Regions from separate parts of the Bradyrhizobium sp. TM239 genome, predicted to be linked through region 2. Evidence: predicted binding sites of a transcription regulator. Region 2 holds the regulator's gene; each other region holds the start of a gene.
What was found. Region 2 encodes LexA, which represses DNA repair genes until DNA is damaged. Its sites were predicted from a motif close to TGTTCNNNNTGTGTTCNG; they were not measured.
Positions count from the first base shown of each region.

Region 1: a site for LexA is predicted at 800-817, ahead of recA (recombinase RecA). Genes of this name have one in related genera too.
Region 3: a site for LexA is predicted at 3,225-3,242, ahead of uvrA (excinuclease ABC subunit UvrA). Genes of this name have one in related genera too.

Region 1 covers NZ_BTIR01000009.1:83,528-87,773, forward strand. The annotation lists gene AABA84_RS17180 (hypothetical protein) at 1-125, opposite strand, end outside; gene AABA84_RS17185 (hypothetical protein) at 281-484, opposite strand; gene recA (recombinase RecA) at 910-1,998, shown strand; gene AABA84_RS17195 (hypothetical protein) at 2,105-3,106, shown strand; gene gcvP (aminomethyl-transferring glycine dehydrogenase) at 3,225-4,246, opposite strand, start outside.
Region 2 covers NZ_BTIR01000024.1:78,156-82,401, reverse strand. The annotation lists gene AABA84_RS31605 (hypothetical protein) at 1-149, shown strand, start outside; gene AABA84_RS31600 (molybdopterin molybdotransferase MoeA) at 377-1,588, shown strand; gene lexA (transcriptional repressor LexA) at 1,765-2,466, shown strand; gene AABA84_RS31590 (hypothetical protein) at 3,059-3,493, shown strand; gene AABA84_RS31585 (GAF domain-containing protein) at 3,716-4,246, shown strand, end outside.
Region 3 covers NZ_BTIR01000008.1:568,983-573,228, forward strand. The annotation lists gene AABA84_RS16470 (outer membrane protein) at 404-1,153, shown strand; gene AABA84_RS16475 (outer membrane protein) at 1,391-2,065, shown strand; gene AABA84_RS16480 (outer membrane protein) at 2,305-3,051, shown strand; gene uvrA (excinuclease ABC subunit UvrA) at 3,338-4,246, shown strand, end outside.

The DNA.
Region 1 (4,246 bases), on a different contig from region 2:
GCGCGCTCGTCGCGGTCCTTCTTGCGGAACTCGTTTTCCTGGCGCTCGAACTTCATCATCTCCTCATGCGCCGCCTCCAGCAGAGGTTTGCGCCTGATCGCGTCGCGCTGCGTGTTTTCCGTCATGACTGAGGTCCCCAGAGTTGCGGTCTCATCCTGGAGAAGGCCCAAGACCGCGAAAAGGTTCGATGCCGTAAGATTACGGAATTCTGACGGCGCCCGGCGGCGGCGTCTTTGATACGCGTCAGCTCCGGCCCGGGAAAGAGGTTGCGGCAGCCCTGCTATTTCGGCGGTTGCAGCCCGGAGGATATGGCCCAGTCGTGCAGCAGATGATTGGCGACGTCGGCCTGGCGAGCCTTCTTGAGCAGGGCGTCCCGCTCGGGCCCGGGCGGAAGCCTCAAGGCCTGTTCCTGGACCTGCTTCACCCATGCGGACAGCCGATCTTGAAGGGTCAACTGCTGCTTGAAACGTCGTCTCTTGAGCATGGCGCGCTCCTTTCCGTGCGAGGAAGGCGGGAGCACAATCGGTGTTCTCGTCACCGATTGTGGCCACGGTTGTGCGGTGACGAACGATTAAGGCCGGTTCACGGATCGGCGTCTGTTCAGTTGTGCGCACAAGGCGAATTGGGGAGGCGGAAGTAGAGAGAATCGCCGGCGGGCAAGCGGCGGGAATGAAAAGAGGCCGCCGACCAAGAGGGCCTCATTCGCGGTCGAGTTCGGCTTCCAAGGCGGCGCGTCCGATCTCCGTTATCCGATAAAGGCCGGTTCGTCCCTGTTCGAGAATCCCTAGCGCCAGGCAAAAAGAACATATTGCGAACCTAGAACAAATGGGGTACATTGGTTTTATCGCCGAGCCGCCTCGCCAATCGTTTGTCCCCCTAGCGAATCCTCGCCATAAGGAGCACGACCCAATGTCCGCCACTGCCCTGCGTATCGTCGAAGGATCTTCCATGGACAAGAGTAAAGCTCTGGCCGCCGCGCTCTCCCAGATCGAGCGCCAGTTCGGCAAGGGCTCGGTGATGAAGCTCGGCAAGAACGATCGATCGATGGATGTCGAGGCGGTGTCCTCCGGGTCGCTCGGGCTCGACATTGCGCTCGGCATCGGCGGCCTGCCGAAGGGGCGCGTCGTGGAAATCTACGGGCCGGAATCCTCGGGCAAGACCACGCTGGCGCTGCATACGGTGGCGGAAGCGCAGAAGAAGGGCGGCATCTGCGCCTTCATCGACGCCGAGCACGCGCTCGATCCGGTCTATGCGAGGAAGCTGGGCGTCAATATCGACGAGCTCCTGATCTCGCAGCCCGACACCGGCGAGCAGGCGCTGGAAATCTGCGACACGCTGGTGCGCTCGGGTGCGGTGGACGTTCTGGTGGTCGATTCGGTCGCGGCGCTGGTGCCGAAGGCCGAGCTCGAGGGCGAGATGGGCGATGCGCTGCCGGGCCTGCAGGCCCGTCTGATGAGCCAGGCGCTGCGCAAGCTGACGGCCTCCATCAACAAGTCCAACACCATGGTGATCTTCATCAACCAGATCCGCATGAAGATCGGTGTGATGTACGGCTCGCCGGAAACCACCACCGGCGGCAACGCGCTGAAATTCTATGCCTCCGTCCGCCTCGACATCCGCCGCATCGGCGCGATCAAGGAGCGCGACGAAGTGGTCGGCAACACCACCCGCGTCAAGGTCGTCAAGAACAAGCTGGCGCCGCCCTTCAAGCAGGTCGAGTTCGACATCATGTACGGCGAGGGCGTTTCCAAGATGGGCGAGATCCTCGATCTCGGCGTCAAGGCCGGCATCGTCGAGAAATCAGGCGCCTGGTTCTCCTATGACAGCCAGCGTCTCGGCCAGGGCCGCGAGAACTCGAAAGCGTTCCTGAAGGCCAATCCCGACATCACCGCCAAGATCGAGACCTCGATCCGCCAGAACTCCGGCCTGATCGCCGAGCAGATTCTCGCCGGCACGCCGGAGCGCGACGCCGACGGCGAGGAGCCGGCGGAGGAGTAAGACCTAACGCGAAGAGAGTTTTCGCGAGGAGCGGGCGCTGATGACGTTGAGTTGCCGACGTCGTCAGTGCCCGTTTCGTTTTGCGTAAGGGTGGGGTGCGCCGACGATGAAACGGATGATTCTGACCAGTTCGTCCGGCGCCGGTCTCACCTATGCCGATCGCGCTGACATGGTCATCCCGTTCATCTATCGCTTTGTTTCGGGGCCACTTCCGACGGCTGACCACCTCATCCGCTATCTCGGCTGGCGGGAGTCCAGGACGTGGGTCGACCAAATGCACTGGTCGGATTGCGTCCCCCTGCGTCAGTCGCCCCTCATCAGGCGCCAGGATCGAGCCGGTGCGTTGCTCTGGATCTGCGAAACTTACGGGGTCGATCTCATCGAACTGTGGTTCGATCCTGAACCCAATAGTCAATTGCAGTTGATCTGGATCCTTGATTACCTGCGCTTCAAGCCGTCACTTACTGAGAGTCTGAGACTACGACTCGTCGATTTCGATCTGCGCGGAGCAGATCCCTCAGAGCTTCGCCATCGTGACGTGAAGCAGTTCGATATCGCGGAAAGCGATCTTGAAGGCGCGACCCTCGCATGGGAGGCCTACCGCGCACCGACACCCGAGCTTTGCGCCGGGCTGCTCGACAGGCCGCTCGGCAAGCTGTCTTTCCTGAAGCCGGCCATGGAAGACCTGCTCGCAGAACTGCCGTCGCCGGCGACGGGACTGGGGGCGACCGAGACGCGGCTTCTCGAGCGGGTTGCAGGCGGACACAATCGTACCGATGAGCTGTTTCGGCCGGGCGCGCTGGGAACACGCGTGTTCGATCAGTGGGAATTGGGCGCGCTGCTTGAAGGGCTCGCATTCGGCCCTGCGCCAGCGATTGCGGGTCTGGACGGCAAGCTGGCGACACTCGATCCGGACAACGCGCGCGGTCGCAACGCCGCCTTTCGCCGGAGCCGGCTGTCGCTGACGGAGTTGGGCAAAGCGGTTCTGGATGGTCGGCAGGATTTTCGCCGTCACAATCCGATTCGGCGCTGGTTGGGCGGTACGCTGCTGACCAATGAGCAGCTATGGCGTTGGGATCGCGAAAGTCGATTGTTGATTGCGCCTTAAGTCAGCAGCCGTATGGTGGGCAAAGGCGCGCAAGCGCCGTGCCCACCATATTCCAACGCGGCGAAAGGGTGGTGGGCACGCTTCCGCTTTGCCCACCCTACGTAACCTCCGCCGTGTCTTACTCCGCAGCCTCCGCATAATCGCTCACCGGTGGGCAGGAGCACACGAGATTCCGATCGCCATAGACGTTGTCGACGCGCCCCACCGGGCTCCAGTATTTGTCGTTGCGCGAGGTGCCCGCGGGGAAGCAGCCTTCGGCGCGGGTATAGGCGCGCTTCCAATCATCATCGGCGATGTCGTGCACGGTGTGCGGAGCATGGCGCAGCGGTGACGCCGCGATCTCAAAGCGGCCGGCCTCGACCTCGGCGATTTCTTTCCGGATCGCGATCATGGCGTCGCAGAACCGGTCGAGCTCGGCCTTGGATTCCGATTCGGTCGGCTCGATCATCAGCGTGCCCGGCACCGGGAAGCTCATGGTCGGCGCGTGGAAGCCGTAATCGATCAGGCGTTTTGCGATGTCGTCGACGGTGACGCCGCTTGTGGTCTTCAGCGGACGGGGGTCGACGATGCACTCATGGGCGACGCGGCCCTTTGCGTTCTTGTAGAGCACCGGGAAGTGCGGATCGAGGCGCGCCGCAATGTAGTTGGCGTTGAGGATCGCGATCTCGGTGGCGCGCTTCAGGCCTTCGCCGCCCATCATCAGGATGTAGATGTAGGAGATGGTCAGGATCGAGGCCGAACCGAACGGCGCGGCCGAGACCGGGCCGACCGGTGCGTCGCCTTGCGTCGCGGGGTGACCGGGAAGGAACGGCGCCAGATGCGTCCTGACGCCGATCGGGCCCATGCCGGGGCCGCCGCCGCCGTGCGGGATGCAGAAGGTTTTGTGCAGGTTGAGGTGGCTGACATCGGCGCCGTAATCGCCGGGCCTGGAGAGACCGACCTGCGCATTGAGGTTGGCGCCGTCGAGATACACCTGGCCGCCATGGCCATGCACGATGTCGCAGATCTCGCGGATGTGCTCCTCGAACACGCCGTGGGTCGAGGGATAGGTGATCATGACCGCGGCGAGATCGTTCGCATGCTTTTCCGCCTTGGCGCGGAGATCATTGACGTCGACGTCGCCGTTCTTTTCGCAGGCGA
Region 2 (4,246 bases):
CCACCTCGGATTCTGACCTTTCCGCCAAGCTGATCAGCAAGGCCGCCGACCTGAAATCCCAGGCCGATCCGCTGCCCGACAGGGATCAAGGCCCGAAGGCTCCCGACGTCGCGCTGGACGACGGGCCGGACCGGCCGACCGGGAGTTGAGCGATGCTGGCCGTGGCGCTCGTCATTCTCGTCCTCGCCATGGCCCCCCTTCTGCCCATCTGTCTCGTTCTCTGGATCATGCCACACCGAGCCTGAATCTGCCTTCCATACTGGGCTGGAAGCGGCAGGATAAATCGCGCCCGCTCCGCAATTTTGCCTCTGCCCCCGCGCTCGGCTAGAAGACTGTCGGAACATTTCGTCCGAACGTGCCGAGCAGGAGTTTCGCCGTGGCCTTGATGCCGGTTTCCGACGCCCTTGCTGCGGTGCTGGCGGGTGCAGAGCCGCTGCCTGCAGAGATGGTTTCACTCGACGAAGCCTACCATCGCGTGCTCGCGCAGGACGTCGCTGCGCGGCGCACCCAACCGCCCCAGGCGATGTCGGCGATGGACGGCTATGCCGTGCGCGCGGCCGACGCGGCGACCATCGATTCCAGGCTGACGATGATCGGTGAGGTCGCCGCGGGCCGTCCGTTCACGGGAAGGGTCGGCGCCGGCGAAGCGGTGCGGATCTTCACTGGCGGTGTCGTTCCCGACGGCGCGGATGCAGTCGTGATCCAGGAGGACACGATCGCCGAAGGCAAGCAAATAACGATCAAGGAAGCCGCGATCGTGGGTCGCCACATCCGCCCCGCCGGCGTCGATTTCCGCGAGGGTGACGTCCTCCTGCGCAAGGGAACCCGTCTGACAGAGCGCGATCTCGCCCTCGCCGCCGGCATGAATCACCCGCATCTCGCCGTTTGCCGCCGCCCGAGGGTCGCGATCCTTGCCACTGGCGACGAACTGGTGATGCCGGGCACCACGCCCGGGCACGGCCAGATCGTCTATTCCAACGGCTACGCCCTGCACGCGCTCGCCCGCAGCGAGGGCGCCGAGACCATCGACCTCGGTGTTGCCGCCGATACGCTGGAGGCCACCACCGCCGGCATCCGCCGCGCGCGCGAAAGCGGCGCCGACATCCTGATCACGACCGGGGGCGCATCGGTCGGCGACCACGATCTGGTCCAGCAGGCGCTCAAGGACGAAGGCATCGCGATGGCGTTCTGGAAGATCGCGATGCGGCCCGGCAAGCCGATGATGCACGGACGGCTAGGGGCGATGGGCGTCATCGGCCTGCCCGGCAATCCCGTATCGTCCTACGTGTGCGCGTTCCTGTTCATGGTGCCGCTGATTCGGGCGCTGTCGGGCCGTTCGGTTGTTCATCATCATCGCGAGCGCGCCGTACTGGGCCGCGATCTCGGCGCCAACGACCAGCGCGAAGACTATCTGCGCGCGCGCCTGGAGCTGCGCGACGACGGCACCCTCGTCGCCCTTCCCGTCAGCCATCAAGACTCCTCTCTGCTTGCGAATCTTGCTGCAGCACAGGTACTTCTCGTGCGCGCACCGTTTGCGCCGAAGGCCGAGGCCGGCAGCCCCTGCGAGATGCTAAGGCTCCCCGTCTGAACTGCGCGGCCACACGCATTCCGTGAGTTTCGTTCTGTTCACGGTAAATTAAGCAGTTGCGGAACACATATCGAACATATAGTGTCCGTTCATGATTTGTTTCGAGCATGCAGCGGCTTATCGCTGAATTCATCGTCTCGGAATCGAACGACATCAACCGGGGGACTTTGGTCGAGATGTTAACGCGCAAACAATACGAGCTTCTGCGGTTCATCAGCGAACGCTTGAAGGAAAGCGGCGTGCCGCCGTCCTTCGACGAGATGAAGGATGCGCTCGACCTGCGCTCGAAATCGGGCATCCATCGCCTGATCACCGCGCTCGAGGAGCGCGGCTTCATCCGCCGCCTGCCCAACCGCGCCCGGGCCATCGAAGTGATCAAGCTGCCCGAGCTCCAGGCTGCCGCCGGCAACCGACGCGGCTTCACGCCAAGCGTCATCGAAGGCAATCTCGGCAAGGTACGCGCGAGCTCCAGCCCGTCCGCAGACGAGGGCGAGCGGCCCGTGGCGGTGCCGGTGATGGGCCGCATCGCGGCCGGCACCCCGATCGAGGCATTGCAGACCCGCAGCCACACCATCAGCGTGCCGCCCGACATGCTCGGCTCCGGCGAGCATTACGCGCTCGAAGTGCGCGGCGATTCCATGGTCGAGGCCGGCATCCTCGACGGCGACATGGCGCTGATCCAGCGCAACGAGAGCGCCGATACCGGCGATATCGTTGTGGCGCTGATCGACGACGAGGAAGCCACGCTCAAGCGCTTCCGTCGCCGCGGCGCCTCGATCGCGCTGGAGCCCGCCAATGCCGCTTACGAGGTGCGCATCCTGCCGCCGAACCGCGTGAAGATTCAGGGCAAGCTGATCGGGCTTTACCGCAAGTACTGATACCGGAAGTACTCGGCGCCTCGCGCGCGCCTTCGATCGGCGTCGCCGATCAGAGATTGGAGCGGATGATGGTCCGCTCCGGCTGGATAGTCTTTCTGGTTCTGCACAGATTATCCGGCCCCCTCCTCCTTTCGCGACATCCTCGGCAGGCCGCTGCGAAGCAACATCGCTTCGCGGCCTTTCGAGTTCGAGGGGGACAGCCCAATGCGCCAGATCGTTTGAGCGCAGCCGCAGCAACGCTGATGGCTCCTCAGCATCGCAAGCCGTTGTCGCGAAATCGCATCGCCATGTCGGCCAGGACACGGCCGCGAGCGCGCGACGACCGCAATGCAGTCGCGTAGCCATCGCAGCCGAGTTGGCGATACAGGCGGGTCTCTCGCCGGTCGTTTGATGCGCGCCTCCCAAATGCACGGAGGCCGGCTTTGTTCCTATCGAATTCGGAAAAGATGGAAAAGATAATGTGATCGGGGCTCGCGGATCCCAGCCGCAGATTTGCCTACAACGAAGCAGAGCGTTGCGTGTTTCAACTCTGACAGAGGCCTGCGCCTCCAAAAGAGGTGCGGGTCGCTATCTCTGCAATGAGGAGCACCCGATGTGTGACTATAGCCTGCATGCCGTCGCGACGCGCCCCGCAGAAGTCGGCGAGACGATCGTCACGACAACATTCCGCGGCACCTCGACGCGCGGCTTCGCCTCCGAAGCCGATCTCTCGGTCGCGGTCTGCCTGCTGCCGGGAACGGAGCTCGCCTTCGCCGACAACGTCCGTTACGACAACCGCTGGATCTGGACGCGCACCGTCAACTCCCGCGTCGGCAAGTTCGGCAAGATCGATCCGCACATTCCCGATCGCCATCATGATGCGATCGAATTCCCGGACGGCAAATCCGTGCTGGTGACGCAGCTCGTCGAGGGCCAGCGCGCAACCGTGCTGCAACTGCCGGTGACCCTGCCGATCGGCGAGCGCGAGCACAAGCCGCAGATCATCGCCGACAGTCGCCCGACGGTCACGCGACTGCCGATCGGCTGACGCCCTCCGGCCCGGCGGGTCCGGGGCCAGGATTGAAATGCCGTCGCCGGCCGATGCCGGCGAGCCCGGTGGGTTTTTGTTTAACGAAATTCGATCGGTGAGCGCCGCCGCCGCCGCACCTCGTCGCCGCACGAAGTTTGGGCCGTCCTGCCTGAATTTTGAACCTCCGCTCCGCAGCCAAATGACCGATGCTGTCGTGGTTTGAGGCGGCGGACACGCTCGATGAAAACCTTCATTCGCGTCGTTGAACTCTGGGTGCCTGACCGGACGCGCATGCGGCTGGAATTCGGCGGTGGCCTCTACGACGAAGGGCTGTCCGCGTTCAAGGCCGTCAGCGAAGAGCTGCACTTCGGATATGACGAGGGGCTTCCAGGCAAGGCCTGGGCCTCCGGCCATCCCGTCATCCTCACGAAATTCGCCAACTCCTATTTCAAGCGGACCGAGCAGGCCGTCGCGGCCGGCCTCACCTGCGGCGTGGCGGTGCCGGTGTTTGCAGGCGAATTCCTGCAAGCCGTGATGGTGCTGTTCTGCGGCGACGACGAGGCGCATGTCGGCGCGATCGAACTCTGGCACAACGATCCTGATCTCTCCCACGAGATGGGCCTCGTCGACGGCTATTACGGCGCAGCGGACATGTTCGAATTCAACTCCCGCCACACCAGGTTTCCTCGCGGCTTCGGCCTGCCCGGACGCACCTGGAAGGCGGGCCTGCCGCTGATCATCAAGGACCTGCACGACGCCAAGAGCTTCCTG
Region 3 (4,246 bases), on a different contig from region 2:
CGCTATTCGCGTTCCTCTGCGCCTTGTTGAGACGACCCTATACGCTTGCAGGCGCCGCTCAGCCCGTCACCCCCAAGGTTATCCCCATATATAGCACCGACCGGCGATTTGTTCCAGATTTGTTCCTGCAGACATTACTGCCAAATGTGGAGACGGGGTGGCGCCTAAATGGCGCTGTGATGGCAAATGGAGATGGAACCAAACCGGGTTCCCGTGAATGATAAAAACCACTTAACATTCATTAAGTTAAGGGCAGGTCGATTGCTCCTAGCTGTTGCGCTCCGGTCACGGACTTTGCCGCCCAATCGAGCTATCGTCGTGCCTGGAATTGATGCAATGGGCCTCGCGCCTGATCGTCCGCCTTGGGGAACTCAGAGAGGCGGACACGACTGGGGAGATTACAATGAAGAAGATTCTGATTGGCTTTGCTGGCGCGGTTGCGCTGACCCTCTCGGCTCCGGCCGGTGCTGCAGACCTTGGGGCCCGTCCCTATACAAAGGCGCCGATCGCGCCCCCCGCTCCGATCTATACCTGGACCGGCTTCTATGTCGGCGTGCAGGGCGGCGGTGCCTGGGGCCGCAGCGACGAAACCTTCTTTGGCGCTCCGAACACGGCGATCTTTGCCGGAAGTCAGAACTACGACACCACCGGCGGCTTTGTCGGCGGCGTGTTCGGCTACAACTGGCAGGCGGCCAACTGGGTGTTCGGCATCGAGGGCGACTACCATTGGGCTGACATCAACGGCCGTTCTGCCGAGATCAATGCCGGCCTCGGCGACACCTACTTCACGAGAATCCGTGGCTTCGGCGACATCAAGGGCCGTCTCGGCTATTCCACCGGTCCCGCTCTCTTGTTCGTCAGCGGCGGCGCTGCAGTCGGCGACATTCAGCACCGCTACGATGGCATCCCCGGAAACGTCTTCATCCAGAACAACACCCGCTGGGGTTGGACCGTCGGCGCCGGCGCGGAATACATGTTCGCTCCGAACTGGTCGGCCAAGGTCGAATACAACTACATCGACTTCGGCAAGAGCACGATCCAGTACTCCGCCGTGCCCACCAATCGCTCCGAGTGGACCGATACCGTTCACACGGTCAAGGCAGGTGTGAACTATCACTTCAACTGGGGTGCGCCGGTCGCCGCGCGCTACTGATATCTATCTGACATCGTTGAAGTCTAAGGCCGGCCTCGCGCCGGCCTTTTTCGTTTGGCGCGACCATGAAACCGGAGGCAATAAGTCAGTAACCATCACCTTTTCGACCGCTGTGGCTTTTCGGAGACACAACTTGCGGCTTTGGTGGTGTAAGTACGGCGTCAGTTGGGCCGTTGAGTCCGCTGCCCTTCCGGGAACGGAAGGCAACAACAGAAACTGGGACTGGGATTAGTTGAAATGAAGAAGGTTTTGTTGGCTTCGGCCTGTCTGTTCGCTCTCGCTGCGCCCGCCTCGGCGGCCGATCTCGCAGCTCGCCCCTACACCAAGGCTCCGATCGCTCCGGCAGCGGCCGTCTACAACTGGACCGGCTTCTACCTCGGTATCGTCGGTGGCGGCGCCTGGGAAAACGCTTCCGGCGACCCGAAGATGAAGGGTGGCTTCGTCGGCGGCACCGCCGGCTACAACTGGCAGACCGGCAACGTCGTGTTCGGCATCGAGGCCGATGGCTCCTGGGCTGACGTCAGCGCTTCGGCGAGCGCTCTCGGCGTCACCGTGTCGTCCAAGACCGACGCGCTCGGCACCGTCCGCGGCCGCATCGGCTGGGCCGTCAACAACGTGCTGTTCTACGGCACCGGTGGTTACGCCTGGATCGACAACAAGGTCAGCGTCAGCGCGCTCGGCGTGACTGTCTCCGACAGCAAGTTCCACTCGGGCTGGACCGTCGGCGCCGGCGTCGAGGCGTTCTTCGCTCCGCAGTGGTCGGTCAAGGGCGAGTACCTCTATCGCAGCCTCGGTGGCGAGACCTACTTCTCCGGTCTCGGCGCTCCGATCACCACCGGCACGCTCAACTTCCACACCGTGCAGGTCGGCGTGAACTACCACTTCGGCGCCCCGGTGGTTGCCAAGTACTGATCTGCGAAGTACTGATCACTACCGACGTCACATCGTCACGAAAGGCCGGCCTTGCGCCGGCCTTTTTGTTTTTGCGCCCCAGCCCGCTCGCTCGCTAGCATTTCGGGAGAGATGTGGCGTCCGGGTGACACAACCTTTGGCTTTAATGGTGTAAAGCAATGACATTAGTCGGGTCATAGCTCCGCTGGCTCTTCCGCTTTCCGGAAGGTCAGAAAGAGAAACGGAACTGGGGAATGGATATGAAGAAGCTTTTGCTGGCTTCGGCCGGTTTGTTCGCACTCAGCGCGTTGGCACCGGCCTCGGCGGCCGATTTGGCGGCCCGCCCCTACACCAAGGCTCCAGTCGCACCGATCGCGATGTACAATTGGAGCGGTTTCTACATCGGTATCAACGGCGGCGGCGCCTCGAGCCGCAACTGCTGGGACGTCAACAACATCTTCGGTGTTGCGGGTCCGGACACGGCTGAAGGCTGTCACAATGCGACCGGCGGCGTCGTCGGCGGACAGGTCGGTTATCGCTGGCAGTCGGCCAACTGGGTGTTCGGTCTTGAAGCCCAGGGCGACTGGGCCAACCTGAAGGGCTCGAATACGAGCTTGGTGCTTGGGCCGCTGGTCAACCAGACCAAGATCGACGCGCTTGGCCTGTTCACCGGCCAGGTCGGCTATGCCTGGAACAACGTGCTCTGGTACGTGAAGGGTGGCGCGGCCGTCACGCACGCCAAATACAACGGCCTGGTGGGCGGCGTGGTGCTCGACAGCGCAAGCGAGACGCGCTGGGGTGGCGCGGTCGGCACCGGCATCGAATTCGGTTTCGCACCGAACTGGTCCGTGGCGATCGAATACGACCATCTGTTCATGGGCAAGCGCAACAACTCGTTCACGATCCTCGGCGTCAACGACCGTATCGACCGTATCAAGCAGGACGTCGACATGGGCACCGTTCGCCTCAACTACACCTTCGGCGGCCCCGTGGTCGCCCGGTATTGATCTGAAGTCCTGATCGCTACCGACGTCCCATCGTCACGAAAGGCCGGCCTTGCGCCGGCCTTTTTGTTTTCGCGGCACCTTGCCGCGCAGTTCCGCAAAGCCCCTGCTGCCAGTTGCCGCCAGCGCGCCAACATTCCGTTGACGATTCGCAAGTCCCACTGGAAATCCGTCTCCGTTCTTCCTACGTTCGCTGACAACCCCATCGGCGCCGATCCCGGTTCCGGGCGAGCGCGCCTTTTTTATTGGCGCGGTCGCGCACCCATGGGATTCCTTGAGGGCAACTCGGATGGATGAAGTGATCAAGGCGAAGCGCCAACAACAGAACGCGGGCTCCAGCCTGCGCGCAATTACGATCCGTGGCGCGCGCGAGCACAACCTCAAGAACATTGACGTCGAGATTCCCCGCGACAAGCTGGTGGTGTTCACCGGCCTCTCCGGCTCCGGCAAATCCTCGCTCGCCTTCGATACCATCTACGCCGAGGGCCAGCGCCGCTACGTCGAATCGCTGTCGGCCTATGCGCGCCAGTTCCTGGAGATGATGCAGAAGCCTGACGTCGACCAGATCGACGGCCTGTCGCCGGCGATCTCGATCGAGCAGAAGACGACCTCGAAGAACCCGCGCTCCACCGTCGGCACCGTCACCGAGATCTACGACTACATGCGGCTCTTGTGGGCGCGCGTCGGCGTGCCCTATTCGCCGGCCACGGGCCTGCCGATCGAAAGCCAGACCGTCTCGCAGATGGTCGACCGCGTGCTGGCGCTGCCCGAGGGCACCCGCCTGTATCTGCTCGCCCCCGTCGTGCGCGGTCGCAAGGGCGAGTACCGCAAGGAGCTCGCCGAATGGCTCAAGAAGGGCTTTCAGCGCGTCAAGATCGACGGCACCTTCCACGAGCTTGCGGAAGCGCCGACGCTCGACAAGAAATTCCCGCACGACATCGACGTCGTGGTCGACCGCATCGTGGTGCGCGCCGACATCGGCCAGCGCCTCGCCGAAAGCTTTGAGACCGCGCTGAAGCTCGCCGAGGGTCTTGCCGTCGTCGAATTCGCCGACGCGCCGGCGGCAGCTCCCGCCGAGGAAAAGAAGAAGACCGCCAAGATCCACGACAAGAGCGGACCCGAGCGCATCCTGTTCTCGGAAAAGTTCGCCTGCCCGGTCTCCGGCTTCACCATTCCCGAGGTCGAGCCGCGCCTGTTC